One region of the Pseudohongiella acticola genome, then DNA from elsewhere that is predicted to be linked to it. Evidence: predicted binding sites of a transcription regulator. Region 1 holds the regulator's gene; each other region holds the start of a gene.
What was found. Region 1 encodes sigma-54, which starts transcription at its own class of promoters, with help from an activator protein. Its sites were predicted from a motif close to ANTGGCATNNANNTTGCTNT; they were not measured.

Region 1 (4,217 bases):
TCACACAGGTACACGGATCTGTGTTGGCCGCCGGTGCACCCGATGGCCACAGTCAGGTAGCTGCGATTGCTGCGCTCTATGCGTGGCAACCACTTTTCCAGAAACTGAAAAATATCAGTCTGCATGGCGTTGACGTCGTCCTGGCTCGACAAATACTGGCTGACCGGCTCATCCAGTCCGCACAACGGTCGAAGTGCCGGGTCCCAGTAGGGGTTAGGCAGGCTGCGGGCATCAAAAACAAAATCGGCATCAATGGGAACGCCATTTTTAAAGCCGAATGATTCGAACATCAGTGCCAGCGACGAATCTTTCTTCTCAACCACGCGCGCTCGTACGGTGGCACGTAATTCATGAACCGACATCGTGCTGGTGTCGATGGAAAGACCTGCCAGTGCCGCAATTGGCTCCAGCATTTCACGCTCTTTGTTGATGGCTTCACGCAGGCCGATGCTTTCGGTGGTCAAGGGATGTTTGCGTCTGCTTTCACTGAAGCGTTTGATCAAGGTGGGGCTGTTGGCATCCAGAAAAATAATTTCGGTGTCAATTCTGGATGCCTGCAGATCAACAATAATCTGAGGCACTTTCTTCAGGTCATCAGGAATATTGCGGGCGTCGATGCTGACTGCAACGCGAGGCAGGGCCACAGTTTCGCTGGAGATTCGCGTGATAAAGGCCGGCAACAAACTGGCGGGCAGATTGTCGATACAGTAGTAGCCATGATCTTCCAGCATGTTTAATGCGGTGCTTTTGCCGGAACCGGAGCGGCCGCTTACGATCAGGAGTCTCACAATTGCTCGCCTGCCTTAATTAGGTCTGGATTTGATTTTGCTGTCAGCGGATTGCGACGACCGGGCCCTGACGGTGCTCAGCTTTGAGATTGCTCGCTGAAGCGTATCGCCGTCTGGTAAAGCTCATCGCTACTACTGGCATCGCGCAGTGCCTGACAAAACGTTTCCTGGTGGAACAGTCGCGCCAGGCCACTCAGCACACGCAGGTGTTCGTCGGTTTCTTCAGCTGGCACGATCAGCACGAACAGCAGATCCACCTGTTGCGAATCAATGGCATCAAAATCAATGCCTTCGTCCAGTTGTACCAGTGTGCCGATAATCTGCGTGCACTCCTGAACCCGGCAATGAGGTATGGCAATGCCATTGCCGATGCCCGTGCTGCCCAGTTGCTCGCGCGCCAACAAGGCATTATAGATGGCGTCTGCTGACAGGCTGCTGCTGCTTTCTGCGATATGTTCACTGATGGATGTCAGAAAACGTTTTTTACTGACACCCGGCATATTACAGACGGTGCGTTCAGGGCTAAGAATTGTGCTCAGTTGCATCAGGGCTTCCTAATCTTCCGATGGCTGCCATTCTAGAACCTTGGCCTGCCGCTGGCAATGCGCTAGACCAGTCGTTTTCGCTCATTGGACGGCGGTATAGACAACGATTCCCGGTACTTGGCGATGGTTCGTCGGGCGACGTTGATACCCTGTTCTTCAAGCAACTGCGTGATTTTGCTGTCGCTCAATGGTTTACGTGGGTTTTCCGCCACCACCAGCTTTTTGATCAGGGCACGAATGGCCGTGGACGAACACTCCCCGCCACCGGCCGTGCTGACATGGCTGGAGAAAAAATATTTAAGTTCGAAGATACCACGCGGTGTGTGCATGTACTTCTGTGTGGTCACCCGGGAAATGGTTGATTCGTGCATTTCCACGGCTTCTGCGATGTCATGCAGGACCAGGGGTTTCATGGCCTCTTCGCCTTTCTCCAGGAAACCCTGTTGGTGCTCGACTATGCGGCTGGCAACCTTGAGCAGGGTTTCGTTGCGGCTCTGCAGGCTTTTCAGAAACCAGCGTGCTTCCTGCAGGTTGTCGCGCAGGTAGTTATTGTCTGTGCTGTTCTCCGAGCGTTTTACCAGAGAGGCATAGTCCGCATTGATGCGCAGTTTGGGAGCCGTTTCGGGGTTCAGCTCAACGCGCCAGCGGCCACTGCGCGGGTCCTTGGTGACAAACACATCCGGCACAATGTAGGTAGCGGAGGAGGGCGCGATGTCGGCGCCGGGTCGCGGATCCAGCTTTTCGATGATGGCGATGGCATCACGGAGTTCGGGTTCCTTGAGCCGGGTCAGGCGCATAACCTGGGCATAGTCGCGGTTGCCCAGCAGAGGCAGGTGGTCCTTGACCAGCGTGCGCGCATTGCGAATGGCGTCGTTGACCATTGTCTCTGGTACCTGATTGAGCTGGATCAGCAGGCATTCGGATAAATCGCGGGCAGCCACACCCACCGGGTCAAAGTGCTGGATCCGGTGCAGTACCGCCAACACTTCGTCTTCTTCAATCTCCAGATGCTCCTGCAGCCCCTCCAGAATGGAGTCCAGACTGGCGCTGAGCTGGCCGTTGGCATCCACTGCGTCGATGATGGCCATGGCGATGAGCCGATCGGTGTCTGACATGGTGGTCAGATTCAACTGCCAGAGCAGGTGGTCCTGCAGCGATTCGGAGGCGGCATCACGGGACTCAAATTCATCATTGTCCGGGGCCGGGCTGCCGCTGGTGTAGCTGTTCTGATAGATGTCATCCCAGTTGGTGTCAACAGTCAGCTGCTCCGGGATACTGTCTTCCCAGTGCGATTCGTCGCCGCTGGCTTCGTAAGACGCATCGGAAGATGACTGTTCGGCGAAGCTGTCACCGGTGTCATCTGAGTTATTGCTGGACTTGTCCTTGCCGCTGTCCGACTGGGAGTTTGACTCGCTGCTGTCGTTGTCGAAGCTGGCGTCACTGCCATCGGCGTCCTGGGATTCGTCAACCTCCAGCATGGGGTTGGACTCCAGCGCCTGATGAATTTCCTGTTGAAGATCCAGAGTGGATAGCTGCAGAAGCCGGATTGCCTGCTGCAGCTGGGGAGTCATGGTCAGCTGTTGACCAAGCTTTAGCTGGAGCGAAATTTTCATGGCATCAGATACATCTTTGTTGCTCGGTTGTCGCGGGATCGCTGATTGATGCGCCGCTTTGGCAGCGACACGTTTAGGTTTGCTTTTTTACTAGGCTAAGCAAGCATCATGCCGATGTGTGGATTATTTTGCAATAATTTTGTCTGGGAAAATTTCGCCGATGCTGTACTTGTCTCTGTCCGGCTGCGATGCGTGAGGTCAAATCCGGAATTTCTCGCCCAGATAGACATCACGAACCTTCTGATTGGACAGTATCTGTTCGGCGCTGCCCTCGGCAATGATGCCGCCTTCACTGACAATATAGGCCTTCTCACAGATATCCAGTGTTTCCCTGACATTGTGGTCTGTCAGCAGAACACCGATACCGCGCATTTTCAAGTGTTCGATGATTGATTTTATGTCGCTAACCGATATCGGGTCGACGCCGGCAAATGGCTCATCAAGCAGGATGAAGCGCGGATCATTGGCCAGGGCACGGGCAATTTCGGTTCGTCTGCGCTCACCACCGGACAGGCTCATGCCTTTGTTGTGACGTATGTGGGTGATATGGAACTCCTGCAACAGGCTTTCCATTTTTTCCCGGCGCTGTGGCGGGCTGAGATCCTTGCGGGTCTGCAGGATCGCCATGATATTGTCTTCAACGCTGAGGTTGCGAAAAATCGATGAGTCCTGTGGCAGATAGCCAACACCCAGACGGGCCCGTGAATAGATCGGCAGGCCGGAGAGCTCGGTGTCGTTAAGCTGGATATTGCCGGCGTCGGCCTTGACGAGGCCAACAATCATGTAGAAACACGTGGTTTTACCTGCGCCATTGGGGCCGAGCAGACCAACTATCTGTCCACTGTTGACGCTGATGGAAACATCGCGAACTACCTGTCGGCCTTTATAAGATTTGGCCAGATGTCTGGCTGCCAGAGTATCCATCAGTCTTCGCTGTCGTCCGTCTGGTCGGCCTGTGCGCTGGTTGGGGCCAACAGACCACTGCAGGGACCCGGGGAATCAGTGGCGCCGGATTCAATGATATGTTTGATGCGTGTGCACTCGAATGCCGTGCGTCCGCGATTGAAACTGGCACTTCCGATGAACTCTACAACTGAAAGCTCAGTGCTGTTCAGTGTCTCGTAATAGTATTCAATGGACTCGCTGTGTCCGGTAATAGTATCCGTGCTGGTTTCTCCCGAACGGATAAAACGTGCCGGGTCACCTTCAACAGTGACCTTGATCAGATCGCCCGTCACGATATCCTGTTCCAGGCGGGCGGTGTCGCCAAA
Region 2 (4,217 bases), on a different contig from region 1:
AAGTCCATATCACGGGCCTTGTATCCGGGCGTGTCAGCGTTTGCGATATTGCTTGCCAGCATGCTTGTGCGCTGGGTCCGCAGCGTGAGGGCATGTTCGTGAACACCCAGTGCGTTTGCGAAGTTTATGGCCATCGGTGATTACCTGCTGTTAACGTTGCCGATTCGATTCAGCAAGAAATAGCAAGACCCGTGCCATGAATTAATATGACTATTTTTCAAAGAGTTAGGTTATAAAACAAAGGCCGGCGGCAAGGGATTGCCTGAAGATTTGACCTGCTTTTGCCGCCCGCGGCCGGCAGCACTTGCCGTCCCACCGGCCCGGAGAAACGTAGCGGAGGCAGCCAATACGAGGCAACAGCCTGCGCGAAAGCGGAGTTTACGAATAGTAAATGAGCATTTTAAGCAGGCTTTTAACGACGTAGTGGCAACGCAGGTAGTTTCAACACTCAGGTGCGGTAAACACTGGTGTGGGCACTTAACCGCTCCATCTTGTACAGCTCACTGATAGCCGCCGGCAGCGACTCCGATGCCCCCAGAATAACATAGGAGCCCGGGTTCAGACTGTTGCGCATGCGGCGCAGAATATCGGCCTTGAAATCGGCAGCAAAGTAGATCAGTACATTGCGGCAGAAAATCACATCGAAACGACCCAGACTGCCGTAAGTGTCCTGCAGATTAAGCGGTCTGAAACTGACTCGCTGGGTGATGCTCTGCTTCAGGCGAAAACGGCCTTGCGGCAACTCATCAAAAAACATGCGTCGACGCGCATCAGTCAGGCCCCGGCTGACGCTGAGTCCATCGTATTCCGCTTGCCTGGCGTTATTCAGCATCGAAGTCGAGATATCAGTGCCGATGATCTCCGGGTCACGCATGAACACGCCCGGATTTCTGGCTTTGAACTCTTCAAAAATCATGCTGATGGAATAGGGTTCCTGGCCGGAGGAGCACGCAGCCGACCAGATACGCAGACTGCTGCGTTTTTCTTCCAGTATCAGCCGCGGCAGAATGACGTCACGCAGGGTTTCAAAGGGTGCATTGTCGCGAAACCAGAATGTTTCATTGGTGGTCATCGCATCAATAACTTTTTCCCGCAATCCTGGTATCGAACGCTGATTGATCCTGCTAACCAGCGCACTCAAGGTTGTTAGCTGGTGTTCTTCCAGAATACGGCGGATACGGTTTGCCACCAGATACTGTTTATTGTCTCCCAGGACAATACCACAGGCCTGATTCAGGAAAGTCCGGAAGACCTGGTAGTCCTCCAGTGCAAACTGTTGTTCATCAACCATAGTTTACTCAGATCAGTCGCTTACGCAGAAGCCTGACGCTGCTCAAGTTGTTTCAGTACGCGCTGAGCCAGTTCATCCGGGTGGAATTTGGCCAGAAAATCATCCGCACCTACTTTTTCTACCATGGCCTGGTTGAACACGCCACTCAGAGACGTATGCAACATAACATGCAATCCACTCAGGCGAGGGTCGTTCTTGATCGAAGCTGTCAATGTGTAGCCATCCATCTCTGGCATCTCGATATCCGAAATCACCAGAATATATTTGTCTGTAGGATCCTCACCAGCTTCAGCCATGGCTTTCAGATGGTTGAACGCCTGCTTGCCGTCATTCAGCACGACGGTATTGAGGCCAATAGCTTCGCAGCAACGCCTGATCTGTGTGCGCGCAACGCTGGAATCATCAACGATAAGGACTGTATTGATAGCTTCTTCGCGCACCGTTTCACTGGTGTAGCTATCGCTGAGCGCCATCGGTGCCGGTGCCACTTCTGCCAGAATTCGTTCAACATCCAGAATTTCCACCAGCTTCTTGTCTACTTCTGTCACCGCGGTCAGGTAGTGCGTGCGCCCTGAACCTTTGGGCGGTGAATGAATCGCCTCCCAGTTCATGTTGACAATACGCTCCACGCCCCGCACCAGAAAACCCTGCACCGAGTTATTGTATTCGGCAATGATGATGAATCCCTTGCCTTCATCACGCAGGGCGTTACTGCCCATGGCAATACTCAAGTCCAGCACGGTAATGGTACGCCCCCGAATGTAGGCGACACCACGAACCACCCGGCTGCTGTGCGGTATTACGCTGAGTGGAGGACATGGCAGGACCTCTTTCACCTTAAAGACATTGATACCATACATCTGGCTGCCATTGAGGCGGAACATGAGCAGCTCCAGCCGGTTCTGCCCTACCAGTTGTGTTCGTTGATTTACGCTGTCCAGCACGCCGGCCATTGCAGCCTCCTATTTCCAGGGTCTTCAGGTTTAAGGTGTTCCGGTTTCCAGATCTTCCGGACTGCCGGTTCAAATAGCCTTCAGGTTCAATTAGGTTTGTCGCGGTATAAAAACTCTGACATTGGCTACAGTTGTCGTCCAAAAACGCAGTTTCATAAGCCCGTTTAGCTATTTAATTTCACTAATGCGGCACATTAATTGCTTTATCACAGTAGAAATCGATGTCGACTCAGTAAAAACACTGAAAAAACACGCCAAACGCCGGATAATTGACGAATGCATGCAATCAGCGATCAAAAACCACCTGTCACAGCCACAACGGTAATCCGGATGTTGGCAATACTGGCAATCATGTTCGTGACCCGACTGGGCGTGCCCGCTGCTGACGCGCAGACAGGCATCAGTGGCCACGAACAGATGCGGCAGGCAGCACTGTCTGAATTGCAGGATGCCTATGCGCAGGAACCAGGACGGGTGGAAATTGACGTCGCAAGCCTGGACCCCAGATTACAGATACCGGTTTGCCAGGAACCACTGAGTGCCAGTCTGAACCAGCACAATGCCAATGGCGGGCGCGTCACGGTGCGCCTTGAGTGTCGCGACGACAGCCCCTGGACCCGGCATGTAGCCGCCAGCGTGCGCATTTTCCAGGATGTGGTAATCAGTAGTCGCGCGCTGGCCCGGGGCAGCATCGTGAGCGCCGGCGACCTGAGCCTGCGTGAGCACGACATCAGCTCCCTGCGTGGACAGGTCATCAGGGACCCGGAAGTGGCCGTAGGACAGGCAGTGCGGCGCGCCGTCAGCGCCGATACGGTGCTGAATGTTGATCTGCTGGAGGCACCGACACTGGTCAAGCGCGGCGACACAGTTGTACTTGTAGCAGAGCGTGGTAGCATTGCCATACGAGGCACGGGCACTGCGCTTCAGGCAGGCGAGGCGGGAAAGCAGATACCGGTGCGAAATAACAACTCGAATCGTGTGGTGCAGGCAGTTGTGACGGGTGCTGGCGAAGCACAGGTCATATTCTGAAACAGGCCTCGCCAGGAAAATATGACAGAATTTTGTCGCCAACGGACGGAATCAGCGTCTGCTTTTTGATAATTTTTGCAAGTTTTAGCTGTTTTTTGCTCAAATGGCACTAAAGTTACTACGTTGCGGGCCGTTAAATCGGATAGAAGGTTAAACACTTATGACTTTGCGGGCGCAGACACTAACCGTTTTGTTGGTTATTCAACCCAAAAAGTCTACGAGTCAAGGTAGCAGACTATGAGTATTCCTACTATTAGCAATACATCGACAGCAACAGACAATCGCGGAACCGTTCGGCAAACGGGGACTCAGCCTGGTAGTGGCAACGGTGTCGGCAATAGCAATGTTGGCAGCCAGGGCGAAGCCGGAAACAGCCAGCCCGATGCTGTGTCCATCAGCAGCCGTGCGGCTGACCTGCAGTCCCTTGAAACCAGCATCAAGCAGCTACCCGACACCGATGTGTCACGCGTAAATGCGATTCGCGACCAGGTAAACGCCGGTGAATACGCCGTCAACAGCCAGCGCGTTGCTGACAAGATGCTGGCCTTCGAGCGCAGCCTGTAACGATGCTACAGCGCGCGCAACGGACAATTGGCTGAATGAGCGATCAGGGCCTGCAACAGATACTTGAAAATGATCGATTGCAGCTGGACACGCTGGCGGATTTGCTGGCGTCCGAAAAAACTTGCCTGGAGCAGCGCGATCTGGACAAACTCAACGCGCTGCTGACGCAAAAGCAAAGCGTGCTCGCGCAAATTGAACGCAATGACCATACTCGACGCCAGCTACTCACTCAGGCCGGCGTACCCGCTGCCCAAACCAATCTGCAGAACCTGAAACGCATCTTGGGCAAAGGTGGCGAAAATGAGTTCACGGTGTTGCTGGAAGGCATTGAGTCGCGTCTTCAGCACTGTCGTGAGCTTAGTGAGACCAACAGCATCATC
Region 3 (4,217 bases), on a different contig from region 1:
ACGAGCCTGCGGTCACTGTGGTAGACCGTGAGTCACGCAAGGTATTGCGTCAGTTTGACACCAAAACAGCGCTGGAGCTGGCCAAGCAGATTGATTCGGAGGAACACATTTCCCTGTTCAAGGCCGAGGTCTAGCGAGGCGAGCGCCCCCTGTATCGTTGTAAAAAAAGGCGGCCCAGTGAATGGGGCCGCCTTTTTTGTGCGCGCGTCTTCTATCCGCACTAAAGGGCTGGTTATCAGTCCTGTGCTGCCTGACGTGCCTCTTCCTCGGCCAGTCGGGCGCCGGCCAGAGTACCGGCCAGGGCATAGTTGCCTTCGTGGCAGGCATATTCATACAGTGGGTCATCGTAGGCAGTCAGCGCCAGTTCGCCGGTGAAGCTGGACTCGAATACCGTGGGATCATCCACGGTAAAACTGTAGATGATTTTACTGTCGGATTCCTTGCGGAAGCGTTCAGTCACGGTCAGGTTTTCCGATGCCCCGCGAAAACTCTGCCAGGGATTGAAGTGCCGTGTTTCAACCACCAGTGTGTCGCCTTCCCAGCGCCCGATTGAGTCGCCCATCCATTTGTTCATGATGCCGGCGCTGGCGTCATGCTCATCCTGAATCTTGATAATTCGCGCGTCATGCACCATTTCCACGACAATGACCACGTATCCGGGGGACTGCACGATCTGGTAGTGACTGTTGTACATCACCGGCAGCATGGGTGGCCCGGAGTTGGAGCCAAAGGACAACAGGCAACGTTCACCGACACCGCGTCCTTCAGGGCCGTCAAACTGGTCAGGGCCAGTCTCGCGCTCACGCGCACGTTCCGCAAGGAACTCGTCGGTGTAACCGGGCATCTGGCCATCGGCAGGATCAATGATGATGGAGGTGCGGAATTCACCGTCGATGGTGGGCATGAACATGCCGCGATCTGTCCAGAACAGGTCGTAATTGCCCACCGGCGGTAAATCTTCTGCGGGTGGCGGCGGTCGATTCGGGTCCAGTGGCTCGTTATCCTGCTCAACCGCCATCTGCGCAGCGCGTTCAAGCTGAAAGGCTTCTTCCTGGGTATAGGCCCGACGCTCACCCAGTTCGCGCGGTCGCGTCAGCGGTGTCACCGTCGCGTTCCGCCAGACGCCCTGTAAGTCAGGCGCGCCATAGGCTGTGCGCGGCACGGTATAGCTCTCATCGGCCTGTTGTGCGAGCACGGTGACGGAGAGTAAACCCGTTGACACGATGCCGACCCCAAGCAGCAGCAGACTGCTGGCAAGCGGTTGTCTGATAAACATAGCTTCTTCTCCCTGTTAGGTTAATTGCGATTCTAGCGAGGCTGGGGCCGACACTCAATGCTTTTGCTATCAACCGGGCGGCAAAGGTTTGCCGTCTGACGGGTCAAGATTATCCGCAACTATCCGATAACCAGTACATAAGCGGGTCAGAAACGCAGGATCCAATGGCCTGTGGTGACTGGCCTGGATATTGCTTTAGCAACGAACTGGCATCAAACAAACGGCTAACTGTGTATGGCAACTATTCAATCGCTAGGTATTGGCTCCGGTCTGTTGACTAGCGAGCTGCTGGAGTCACTGCTGGAGGCCGAACGGGCTCCGGTTGAGCAGCGTCTGGATGTCGAGCAGGAAATTGCCGAGGCCAAGCTGTCCGCATTCGGCGAAATCAGCAGCGTCGTTGGCGAGCTGCAGACAGCGATGCGTGGCCTCAACAGCCTGTCGGCGTTTAACGCCAGCCAAGTTGTGTCTGGCAACGAGTCTGCGCTCACCGCCACGGCCGCAAGCACGGCCGATGCTGGCAATTATTCTGTTCAGGTTCAGCAGCTTGCGCAAAAACAGACGATCGCAACCCAGGCTTATTCCTCTATTAACGAAGCGGTGGGCACAGGCACGCTAAGCTTTCGATTTGGTAGTACAGATATTGATGGTGGCGGCGTTTATCAGGGTTTCACCGTCAACGACGATGTCGCTGGGCGCACGCTGGTCATTAACAGCAGTAACAACACACTGGCAGGCATACGTGACGCCGTTAACAAGGCTGATATGGGAGTCGAGGCGACCATTGTGGACGATGGCAGTGGCTTCCGGCTTCTGTTTACCAGCGCTGAATCCGGAGCGGATCAGAGTATTGAGCTGACTGGCACGGGAACAGCGGGGCTTGATGCATTCAATTTTAATGCTGGATCGCAGACGGCCAGCCAGAGTCAGGCGGCGCAAAATGCCTCGTTTACGGTCAACGGTCTTGCCATCACTCGCAGTAACAATCTGGTTGCCGGTGTCATTCCGGGTGTCACATTAAACCTGAAAGCTACCACGGACGGACCGGTTAATCTGGAAATAGAAAAAGACCCTGGCGAACTGATGGATAAAGTTCAGGGCTTTGTTGATGCCTACAATGGACTCAAATCGATAAGCGATCAGTTGTCGGCGTTCGATCCTGATTCCGGTACCTCAGGTCAGGGCAGCCTGTTAACTGGCGACACGGCGCTGCGTCGAATGATGACGGAGATCAATAGCACGTTGCGACAGGTAACATCAGGCGCGACCTTTAATTCGTTGGCAGAGGTCGGTGTTACCTCGGATCAGTTCAATAACTATCAGCTGACATTTGATCGGGAAGCGTTTGAAACTGCATTCAATGCCGACCCGCAGGCCGTGACTAGTCTGTTCGCAGCCACCGGCACGGTGCCTGACACTCAGGTTGATTTCCTTGGCGCCGGGCGCAATACCCAGCCGGGAAGCTATGCGCTTGAAATCACGCAGCTGGCTACGATCGGTCGTTACCAGGGTATAAGTGTGCCAGCGCTGGCATCGGGCAATATTGTCATTGATGCGGACAACAATGCGTTTACCCTGGTGTTTAATGGCAACGAGATTGATATCAGCCTGACTGAGGGTACGTATGCCACGGCTGAAGAGCTGGCCGTTGAATTACAGTCAAAAATCAACAGTAATGCCGATGTGATCGATTCGGAAGACACCATGACTGTTGTTTTCAACTCCGACGAAGCGCGATTTGAATTAAGTTCAAACCGGTATGGCAATGAGTCGGTCATCAGGTTCAGTGATGTCTCGTCGGCGGCGGCGTCGACGTTGGGGCTGGTGCTTGACAGTCGCGGCCCGTTTGAAGGCAATCAGCTAAATGCGCTGGCCACTACCGGTGGCTTGAGCAGTGACCCGTTCACAGACGCACTGGTGATTGATGCAAGTACCGCCTTCGAGCTTAGTATCAACGGCATTAGCACCGGTGAACTGGCCTTGCCAGGTGATGCGGGCACGCCGGTTACCTACACGACGCCTGATGAGTTGACGAGCGCGCTGGAAACGCAAATAAATGATGCGCTCGCCGGTGAAGGCATCACGGTCAGCGTGGCTTACGAATACAATGCCGACAATGAGCAGGGGCGTCTGATTTTCTCTACCGACAATGCCGGAGACGATATCCAGTTTACCGAAGTCAACTTTGCAGCGGCGAGCAAACTGGGTTTATTCCTCGGCTCCGGGGCGCCGGTTACGTCCATCCGCGGCGTCGATGTTGCCGGGACCATCAATGGTATCGAAGCACAAGGCAATGGCCAGTTCCTGACCGCCTCAACGGGCGCCATCGCTGCACGACAGGGCTTCTATCTGAACGTCGCGCACGGCGATTTATCAACCAGCACATCGGCCGACAGTTTTCGGGTTGAGGTGGACGGTGTTTTATCAGGTGCGATCTCACTCGGTGAGCTTGGCAGCACCAGCCCAGAAGATGTTGCTGCCGCCATGCAGACCGTGATCAATAACAGCCCTGCAATGATAGCGGCCGGTGTTGGCGTCATCGTTGATTACGATACTCCGTCTGGCTCGTTCGGCATCATCTCAAAGTCAACCGGTGCGTCCTCCAGTGTCCGAATTGCCCAGCTTGATGGAAACGCCGGCAGCCTCCTGGGCTTCAGCATTGGTCGTGGCGCCCGCGGCGAAGCCGGTGTGGCTGCCAGCGGCGAGCCTGACCCGTCATCCGGACTTCGAATTCGGGTAAATGGCGGCGAGACTGGTGATCGCGGCACCATTGATTATGCGCGTGGTGCGGCGGACCGGATGAATACGCTGCTTACCGCGTTCCTGGAACCCGGCGGTGTCCTGAGTGGCCGACAGGAGTCCCTGAACGGTGAGTTGGAGAGCATAGCCGAGCGCCGTGTTGAACTTGAAGAGCGCATGGAACGCTCCGAGCGACGCCTGCAAT
Region 4 (4,217 bases), on a different contig from region 1:
GCGCTTTGCTGTACTGCTTTAAGCAATATCTGTTCCAGAGTTGGATCAAGGGTGATAACAGGCAGCTCAGCCTTGTTACCGTAGATGCCCTGAACGATTACGCGTGCCAACGCCACACGCACCGCGGCGGTCAAAGTGACGGGATCTTGACTCCTGCCAGCGACAGACGCCAATGCTTCGCCGATACTGCGCATATCTTTGACGGGGATGCCCTCCTGCAACAGGTTCTGTAGAACCTTGCGAAGCACATTGCCATTGAGTTGATTGGGTAACTCTTCCGCCAGTTTCTTCGACGACTTGGCAAGAATTCCCAACAGCTCGTGAACCTCATCATGTCCCAGCAATTCATGCGCGTGTTTGTGCAACAGCGTGTTCATATGAGTGGCAACAACCGTACTGGCATCTACCACGGTATAACCAAGCGACTGCACCTGATCACGTTGGGGTGGCTCGATCCACAGGGCCTCCAGCCCGAATGCAGGATCCTTGGTAGCTATACCCTGGGCTTTACCGTAGACCTGGCCCGGGTTGATGGCCATTTCACGCTCAGGATGTATTTCCGCGCCACCGATATTGACCCCCATCAAATTAATGCGGTATTCATTAGGTTGCAGATCAAGGTTGTCGCGAATGTGGACAGAGGGCACAAGAAACCCAAGCTCCTGTGACAGCTTTTTGCGTATACCCTTGATACGGGCCAGCAATTGTCCGCCCTGATCTTTGTCTACCAGCGGAATCAGTCGGTAGCCAACTTCAAGCCCAACAACGTCAACCGGCATGACATCGTTCCAGCCCAGTTCCTGCTGCTCGGTTGTGGCTTTAACTTCTTTGGCGGATTGATCAGCAATGGCGGCCTCGTCGACTTCAGTGGCCTGCTTCTGTTGGCGCATGTAGATGGTCACTGAGCCAGCCACTGCTGCAAATGCCAGCGACAGGAACGCCAGATGCGGCATACCAGGCACGATGCCCATAACGAACAGGACCATGCCCGCGATACCCAGTGAGCGTGGCGTAGCGAACATCTGACTGATGACCTGCGAGCCCATCATTTCCGAGTTATTGTTGCGGGTCACCATGATCGCCGCTGCCGTTGACAACACCAGTGCCGGGATCTGCGCGACCAGACCATCACCAATAGTCAGCAGGGCGTAGCGTTCGGTGGCAGTGCTGAAGTCCAGGCCGTGCTGCATCATGCCTATGGCCAGCCCGCCAATCATGTTGATGACCAGAATCAGAATACCGGCAATTGCATCGCCTTTAACAAATTTGCTGGCACCGTCCATGGCACCGTAAAAATCAGCCTCTTGAGTAATGTCCTGTCGACGCACGCGCGCCTGCTCTTGATCAATAATGCCCGCGTTAAGGTCGGCATCGACGGCCATCTGTTTGCCCGGCATTGCGTCCAGCGTAAAGCGGGCACTGACCTCGGCGATTCGACCGGCACCTTTGGTGACAACAACAAAGTTGATGATAATGAGAATCAGGAATACGATGAGGCCAACGGCGTAGTTACCACCAATCACCACCTCACCGAATGACTCGATAACACGGCCAGCGGCCGCTCCACCTTCATGACCATTCAACAGCACCACGCGCGTTGACGCCACATTCAGTGCCAGACGCAGCAGCGTCGAAATCAACAGAATCGTCGGAAAGACCGCAAAATCCAGTGGCCGCATCGCGTATACCGCAACACACAGAACCACCAGTGCAATGGTTATATTAAACGTGAAAAATACATCCAGCAGAATTGGCGGAATCGGCAATGTCATCATTGCCAGAATCACCAGCAGCAAAACCGGTATCCCGAGATTACCTTCTGTCAGAGTACGGGCATTCGTTGCCAACGTCGCTCGGTTCAGATTGCCGCTAAAATTCAACATAGATTACGGACCAGCCCGCTGTGGTAGCCAAAATTTTGTGAGGTCAATGCCACCAACAAGCGGATGCCGTCAGTGAACAGGCGCTTTGTCCAAAATCTTGACGCTTTCACAGCGAACCAAGTCGAATCTGCAGCCTTTTATGTCCTACAGAGGGGGTGTTGCAAAAGTCGTGCTAAGTTTGCCGTTGCGGCAATTTTTTTGCCCTCAAGCGGAAAAGTGTTGCCGCCACGGGGTGATCAGGGCATCAATCGTGTTGCAGATCTTCCGGCACCAGCAGATTGTCAGCCAGCACCGGTCGCCGGCCGCCTTTATGTTTGTATTGACGCAGCTGAAACACATAAGCCAGAACCTGTGCCACAGCCTTGTACAGGCCTTCGGGTATTTCTTCATCAAGGTCGGTATTGTAATAAATGGCCCGGGCCAGCACCGGCGACTCGACGATGGGGATGTCATGCTCTTTCGCCACTTCCCGTATGCGCAAGGCCATGAAGTCGATCCCCTTACCAATCATGATCGGTGCAGCGCTGCCTCCCTGCTGATATTTCAGAGCGACGGCATAGTGTTGTGGGTTGGTGACAACCACATCGGCCTCTGGCAGGTTGCCCAGCATCCTGTTCTGCGTCATCTGGTACTGCAGCTGCCTGATCTTCTGCTTAATCTCCGGCTTGCCTTCAGTATCCTTGCTTTCGTCCTTGACCTCCTGAAACGTCATACGCAGCTTCTGGGTATGGGAGTGAATCTGAAACGGGATATCAACAATGGTGATCAGAATCATGGCGCAGGACATCGCCAGCACTGACCACCCGAGAATACTCAGCGCGTGGCGCATCGCAGGAAGAATGGGTTCTGACATAATGCTCAGAATTTCCTGCCAGTAAAACGCCATGATGACCAGGGCGATCGCAGCAACAACCACAACCTTGGCCATCGCTTTCGCCAATTCCATAAGCGCCTTGGGCCCGAACATTCGCCCCAAACCGGACATGGGATTCATGCGACTGGCCTTGGGCATAACTGCCTTTGTGCTCAGATTCCAGCCGCCCAGACCAATAGGCCCCAGCAACGCCGCAACAAGCAAAACCCCGAACACCGGCAGCAATGAACGCAGCCCCTGCATCGCCGATACGTTCAGATGACTGAGCATGGCGCTGGTGTCAAACACCTGCTCACGTTCAAGTACAAAATTATGCCCCATCAACCCCGCCAGCATCTGAATCATGAAGCCGCCAAACATCAATACTGCCGCTGTACCCGACAGTAGAATAGCCAGCGTATTGAGTTCCTTCGAGCGGACGGTATCCCCCTCCTCCTTCGCCTTCTCAAGGCGTTTGGGGGTGGGTTCCTGGGTTTTTTCTGACGAGGAATCCTGTTCTGCCATTGTTTTCTCTGTCTCTTATTCCTTGCCGGCTGTCATGTTGCGCTTGCGGCCAATCAATTCTGTTAAGCAAGCAGTGCCCGCAATCGAATAAACATCTCGTTAAAGATCCCGGCGGCCGCATCCAGAAAGAAGCCCATGGTCAGCCAGATAACAAACAGCCCAAACATCAGGGCCACCGGAAAACCGAGGGCAAAAATATTCATCTGCGGTGCTGCCCGGGTCATGATGCCAAAGGCAAAATTGGTCATCAACAGTGCCGTCAACGCGGGTAGCGCCAACAAAACCGCGCTGGAAAATACCCAGCTGATGGTGCTGATCAGTTGATAATACACATCCACATCAAGCCCGGTGGCCGCGATCGGGACCTGTACAAAACTGTCCGCAATCACTTCGATCATCACCAGGTGTCCGTCAAAGCTAATAAACAGAACCGTGACAAACATCAGATAAAAAGTACTGACGATGGCAACGTTGACACCGTTCGCCGGATCGACCATGGAAGCAAAACCAAGGCCCATCTGCATGGCGATCATCTGTCCCAGCAACACAAAAAGCTGAAACAACATCTGCAGAAAAAACCCCAGTGCCACACCGATCAGGAGTTGCTGCAGGATGATGATCATCACAGTCAGCGACAAGCCGTCAAGCGCCGGTACCGGTGGCAATGTTGGTGCCACCAGCAGCGACACTGCCATGGCCAGAATCAGACGGACCCGAATCGGAACAAAGTTGGAACCGAGCACGGGTGCGGCAAGAAAGAATCCCATGATGCGGAACATCGGCCATAGAAAACTGCCGACCAGGGCACCTATTTCTGCATCCGAAAATTCAAGCACTTTTTTTATCCGACCAGCATCGGAATGCTGAGTACCAGTTGTTCGGTGAACTCCATGATCCGTCGTAACAGCCACGGTCCGGTGATAATAATGACGATTAATGTGGTGAGCAGTCTGGGC

Region 2: the regulator sigma-54 is predicted to act here: its motif matches at 2,430-2,449, upstream of flgA (flagellar basal body P-ring formation chaperone FlgA).
Region 3: the regulator sigma-54 is predicted to act here: its motif matches at 1,454-1,473, upstream of fliD (flagellar filament capping protein FliD).
Region 4: the regulator sigma-54 is predicted to act here: its motif matches at 2,070-2,089, upstream of flhA (flagellar biosynthesis protein FlhA).

What each region holds. Positions count from the first base shown of each region.
Region 1 is NZ_MASR01000003.1:202,286-206,502, reverse strand. It holds gene rapZ (RNase adapter RapZ) at 1-788, opposite strand, end outside; gene ptsN (PTS IIA-like nitrogen regulatory protein PtsN) at 866-1,333, opposite strand; gene PHACT_RS15145 (RNA polymerase factor sigma-54) at 1,396-2,946, opposite strand; gene lptB (LPS export ABC transporter ATP-binding protein) at 3,145-3,870, opposite strand; gene PHACT_RS15135 (LptA/OstA family protein) at 3,870-4,217, opposite strand, start outside.
Region 2 is NZ_MASR01000002.1:272,442-276,658, forward strand. It holds gene flgB (flagellar basal body rod protein FlgB) at 1-134, opposite strand, end outside; gene PHACT_RS13565 (CheR family methyltransferase) at 449-1,291, opposite strand; gene PHACT_RS13570 (chemotaxis protein CheV) at 1,312-2,244, opposite strand; gene flgA (flagellar basal body P-ring formation chaperone FlgA) at 2,521-3,273, shown strand; gene flgM (flagellar biosynthesis anti-sigma factor FlgM) at 3,511-3,837, shown strand; gene PHACT_RS13585 (flagella synthesis protein FlgN) at 3,873-4,217, shown strand, end outside.
Region 3 is NZ_MASR01000002.1:251,495-255,711, reverse strand. It holds gene PHACT_RS13495 (flagellar protein FlaG) at 1-134, shown strand, start outside; gene PHACT_RS13490 (hypothetical protein) at 236-1,276, opposite strand; gene fliD (flagellar filament capping protein FliD) at 1,511-4,217, shown strand, end outside.
Region 4 is NZ_MASR01000001.1:406,218-410,434, forward strand. It holds gene flhA (flagellar biosynthesis protein FlhA) at 1-1,883, opposite strand, end outside; gene flhB (flagellar biosynthesis protein FlhB) at 2,128-3,261, opposite strand; gene fliR (flagellar biosynthetic protein FliR) at 3,324-4,097, opposite strand; gene fliQ (flagellar biosynthesis protein FliQ) at 4,103-4,217, opposite strand, start outside.